DNA from 2 places in the Pseudalkalibacillus nanhaiensis genome. Region 2 is predicted to be linked to the other one. Evidence: a T-box and tRNA genes for the amino acid it is inferred to sense, from the RefSeq annotation. Region 2 holds a T-box; the other holds one or more tRNA genes.
The links. The T-box of region 2 lies ahead of serS (serine--tRNA ligase). A T-box ahead of a tRNA ligase gene usually reads a tRNA of that ligase, here a tRNA-Ser.
Positions count from the first base shown of each region.

Region 1 (2,373 bases), 240 kb from region 2:
TTTAACCTTCCTCCATGCGGAGGTAGGTGTTACCCGGTATTAGCCCCGGTTTCCCGGAGTTATCCCAGTCTTACAGGTAGGTTGCCCACGTGTTACTCACCCGTCCGCCGCTGATCTCAGGGGAGCAAGCTCCCCATTGATCCGCTCGACTTGCATGTATTAGGCACGCCGCCAGCGTTCGTCCTGAGCCAGGATCAAACTCTCCAATAAAGTAAAGTTTGTCTTGCTCATAAATGTAAATCGAAATTGATTCAGGGTTATTAAAAACCCGTTTCACGCTTGGCTTTTGTTCAGTTTTCAAAGAGCTTTCGAACCGCATAATGCGACTCGTTTTTTGTTTGTCGTTTTGAAGCGACTTAAACAATGTACCATCTTCACAACAACAATGTCAATAACTTATTTGAGAAAGTTTTTGTCTTGTTTTGTAATCGATCATAAAGAGAATCAACGTGAATTGAAAGGCTCTATGTTTCGAAGGAGTTGTATAAATGGTGGGCCTAAGTGGACTCGAACCACCGACCTCACGCTTATCAGGCGTGCGCTCTAACCAGCTGAGCTATAGGCCCATAATGGAGCGGGTGATGAGAATCGAACTCACGACCAGAGCTTGGAAGGCTCTTGTTTTACCACTAAACTACACCCGCATATGTGATGGTCGGGAAGACAGGATTTGAACCTGCGACCCCCTGGTCCCAAACCAGGTGCTCTACCAAGCTGAGCCACTTCCCGTAAATGAATGGCGCGCCCGAGAGGAGTCGAACCCCTAACCTTCTGATCCGTAGTCAGACGCTCTATCCAATTGAGCTACGGGCGCAAAGTAATAATGAAGTATTTATTTTATGGTGCGGTCGAGAGGACTCGAACCTCCACGGGTATACACCCACTAGCCCCTCAAGCTAGCGCGTCTGCCATTCCGCCACGACCGCTAAATGGATATTTAAACTAGCGATGCACTTCCGTTAATCCGTGTTGCACCAATTATTTTAATAATGGTGCGGGTGGAGGGACTTGAACCCCCACGTCGCAAGGACACTAGATCCTAAGTCTAGCGCGTCTGCCAATTCCGCCACACCCGCAAAGAAAGTGGTGAGCCATGAAGGACTCGAACCTTCGACCCTCTGATTAAAAGTCAGATGCTCTACCGACTGAGCTAATGGCTCGTTAAATGGCTGGGCTAGCTGGATTCGAACCAACGCATGACGGAGTCAAAGTCCGTTGCCTTACCGCTTGGCTATAGCCCATCGTTTTAACTGGGTAATATTCAGATTAAATGGCGGACCCGACCGGATTCGAACCGGCGATCTCCTGCGTGACAGGCAGGCATGTTAACCCCTACACCACGGGTCCATCTTATCTATGTGTTTCTTCAATAAAAAGTGGTGACCCCTACGGGATTCGAACCCGTGTTACCGCCGTGAAAGGGCGGTGTCTTAACCACTTGACCAAGGGGCCAGATAAAAAGTAAAAGTTTGTTTAAATGGCGGAGAAGGAGGGATTTGAACCCTCGCGCCGCTTACACGACCTACACCCTTAGCAGGGGCGCCCCTTCAGCCACTTGGGTACTTCTCCGTATGGCTCCACAGGCAGGACTCGAACCTGCGACCGATCGGTTAACAGCCGATAGCTCTACCACTGAGCTACTGTGGAATAAAGTGTGATTCGTTTTTTAGCGACAATAAGTATCTTACAACAGATAAAAAGTGAAGTCAATATCTTTTTCGAAATAATTTTATCTGTTTTTGTTTCCTGTTATCGCAGGAGCGCTCGTCCCCTTAGCGACTTTATTAAAGTAACACACACCATCGTTTTAGTCAACAATTATTTCAGAATTAACTTCCCTCTACATTTGCCGCATCCATACTTCTTTATATTTACCTTCCGCTTTCGCGGATAGGTCTGTCCGCACACTTTGCATTGATAAAGATACTTTATTGTTTCTTCCCTTCGCTGTCCAGGGATCATCTGGCAATACCTGCTTCCTCCAACCTTCTGTAACAGCTGTTTGAAATCTTGGTCCCGATGCCGATAACCCTTCTTTAGAAGGTGAAGATGGTAGTGGCACAATTCGTGCTTAATGATGCCAATGAAGGATTCCATCCCATGAACTTCCAATTGTTTCGGATTGAATTCGAGATTGTGGCTTTTTAAGAGATATCTGCCGCCTGTCGTTCTTAAGCGATTATTGAAGCTTGCCGAATGCTTGAACGGTCGGTGGAAGTATTCCAATGATATGCTTTCGACGAGTTTTTGCAGCTCGCTTTGTTTCATTTATCCTCACCTATCTCCCTAATCTATTTTGCCAAATTTACAATGAAAAGAAAAGTTATCGGTATATCACGAACAAGGGCAAGCCATCACACATAGACTAATAAC
Region 1 covers NZ_CP143541.1:258,085-260,457, reverse strand. The annotation lists rRNA gene V1497_RS01530 (16S ribosomal RNA) at 1-210, opposite strand, end outside; tRNA gene V1497_RS01525 (tRNA-Ile) at 490-566, opposite strand; tRNA gene V1497_RS01520 (tRNA-Gly) at 571-644, opposite strand; tRNA gene V1497_RS01515 (tRNA-Pro) at 653-729, opposite strand; tRNA gene V1497_RS01510 (tRNA-Arg) at 738-814, opposite strand; tRNA gene V1497_RS01505 (tRNA-Leu) at 841-926, opposite strand; tRNA gene V1497_RS01500 (tRNA-Leu) at 991-1,076, opposite strand; tRNA gene V1497_RS01495 (tRNA-Lys) at 1,085-1,160, opposite strand; tRNA gene V1497_RS01490 (tRNA-Gln) at 1,167-1,241, opposite strand; tRNA gene V1497_RS01485 (tRNA-Asp) at 1,272-1,347, opposite strand; tRNA gene V1497_RS01480 (tRNA-Glu) at 1,378-1,452, opposite strand; tRNA gene V1497_RS01475 (tRNA-Ser) at 1,479-1,569, opposite strand; tRNA gene V1497_RS01470 (tRNA-Asn) at 1,573-1,647, opposite strand; gene V1497_RS01465 (SprT family protein) at 1,819-2,268, opposite strand.
Region 1: it encodes a tRNA-Ser, which carries the amino acid that the T-box ahead of serS (serine--tRNA ligase) is inferred to sense. The anticodon was not compared.

Region 2 (2,373 bases):
TGATAACCCTGAGAAGTTTGCACGTGCGATTGTCGAAGCGACAACTCACTATCAAGATTACGATTTGATTGCGAAATTGTCTAAAGGTCTTGGAACAGCGATGAAAGGTGTCGAGATCTCTTCTCTTCAACCTTCTGAGCGTATGCAAGATCGTGGATGGTAAGAATAGCGAAGGAGACATCAAGAATGGTCACAGTTGGAATTCTTGCCCTTCAAGGAGCGGTTCGTGAACACGCACGTTCCCTTGAAGCATCTGGCGCAGAAGTGAAAATTGTAAAACGTGTTGAAGAATTGAACGACATCGATGCCCTCGTCGTACCTGGCGGAGAAAGCACGACAATGCGTCGTTTAATCGATAAATATGAAATGTTCGAACCTCTAAAGGCGTTTGCCAAAACGGGTAAGCCGATGTTCGGTACATGTGCAGGCCTGATCTTGATGGCGAAGGACATTATCGGACAAGAACATGGTCATCTTGAGGTCATGGATATCAAAGTCCATCGGAACGGTTTTGGACGCCAACGCGAAAGCTTTGAAATTCCACTAAGTGTAGACGGACTTGAAGGTGAAGAAGATTATGTCGGTGTATTCATCCGCGCACCTTATATCGAGTCTGTCGGATCTGATGTGAAAGTATTGGCGACTTTCCAGGATAAAATCGTTGCAGCTCAACAAGGACGTTTCTTGTGTTGTGCCTTCCATCCAGAGTTGACCGATGACCATCGTATGCATGGTTATTTCGTTAAGATGGTAGAGGAATCAAAGAACGAGTTGCATAACGTTTCAAAATAGTGTAAATTACTACTAACACATATATCGAACGAATGTTGATAGGAACTAGTAGCAAGTCATCTTTCCTACAAGAGAGCCGATGGTTGGTGCGAATCGGTGAAAGATCCTTGTGAATCCATCCTTGAGTAAAATACAGAACGAGCAATTGCTCCAGTAAGTATTTTCGGTTAGTAACCGTTACATTACCAGAGTGGTATCGTCTTTTGTGATGGTACAACCAGGGTGGCAACGCGGGTTAACTCTCGTCCCTATGTCGTGTATAACGATTAGGGGACGGGAGTTTTTTATTTGTTGGCTTTGTTAGCTTTTATTGTTGAGATGCTAAAGAGGATAAAAGCGTAAGGCGGCGACTCCAGCGGGAAAAGCAACAGCTGAAGACCCCGCAGATCCGAGGGGATTAAGGTTCTTCGACTAACAACCACCACGTCCTGTGGTGAACGTCGAAGCCACCACATCCTGTGGAAGTGAGGAGGCTGAAGCGTTGCCCGCGGAAAGCGTCCGCCTGAAGCTGTTCAATATCAACCACATTCTTTAACATAGCTTATTTGTTAGATATTTAGGATATTCAGCTATCCATTAAAAACGCTATTTTAATCACTTGAAGGAGGAGAAAAACATGTTGGATTTAAAGTTTGTCCGCGAGAATTTTGATGAGGTGAAGGAAAAGCTTTCTACAAGAGGAGAAGATATCTCTGGCCTGGATCAATTTCAGGAGCTGGATGAAAAGCGCCGACAATTGATCAACGATGTTGAAGAATTGAAAAGCCGTCGTAATACGGTATCTAAACAAGTCGCAGAGTATAAGCGTGAAAAGAAGGATGCCGATCATCTTATTACCGAAATGCGTGAGGTCGGTGAGAAAATCAAATCCTACGACGAGGAGCTTCGTCAGGTTGAGGAGAAGCTGCAGAGCGTTATGTTGACGCTACCGAATATCCCTCATGAGTCTGCGCCTATTGGACAAGACGAAGAGGACAATGTCGTAGCAAGAGAATGGGGAGACATTCGTAAGTTTGACTTTGAACCGAAGCCACATTGGGATGTAGCCGTCGACTTAGATATCGTCGATTTTGAGCGAGCAGCGAAGGTCACGGGAAGCCGTTTTGCATTCTATAAAGGATTAGGAGCTCGTCTTGAGCGTGCGTTGATCAACTTCATGATGGATCTTCATGAAGACCAGCACGGCTATACAGAAATTTTACCACCGTACCTCGTAAATCGTGAGAGCATGACGGGTACAGGTCAGCTTCCGAAGTTTGAAGAGGATGCGTTCAAGATCCGTGAAGAGGATTATTTCTTGATTCCAACAGCTGAAGTTCCAGTAACGAATCTCCATCGTGATGAAATCTTGAAGTTGGATGATCTTCCAAAAGCATATGTCGCGTTCAGTGCATGCTTCCGTTCTGAAGCAGGATCTGCTGGTCGTGACACTCGTGGATTGATTCGACATCATCAATTCAACAAAGTCGAACTCGTTCACTTTGTAAAACCAGAGGATTCTTATGAGCAGCTCGAAACATTAACAGGACATGCAGAAAAAATCTTGCAGCTTCTAGAGCTTCCTTATCGTGTCATGAGCAT
Region 2 covers NZ_CP143541.1:21,113-23,485, forward strand. The annotation lists gene pdxS (pyridoxal 5'-phosphate synthase lyase subunit PdxS) at 1-163, shown strand, start outside; gene pdxT (pyridoxal 5'-phosphate synthase glutaminase subunit PdxT) at 187-792, shown strand; T-box leader at 819-1,045, shown strand; gene serS (serine--tRNA ligase) at 1,409-2,373, shown strand, end outside.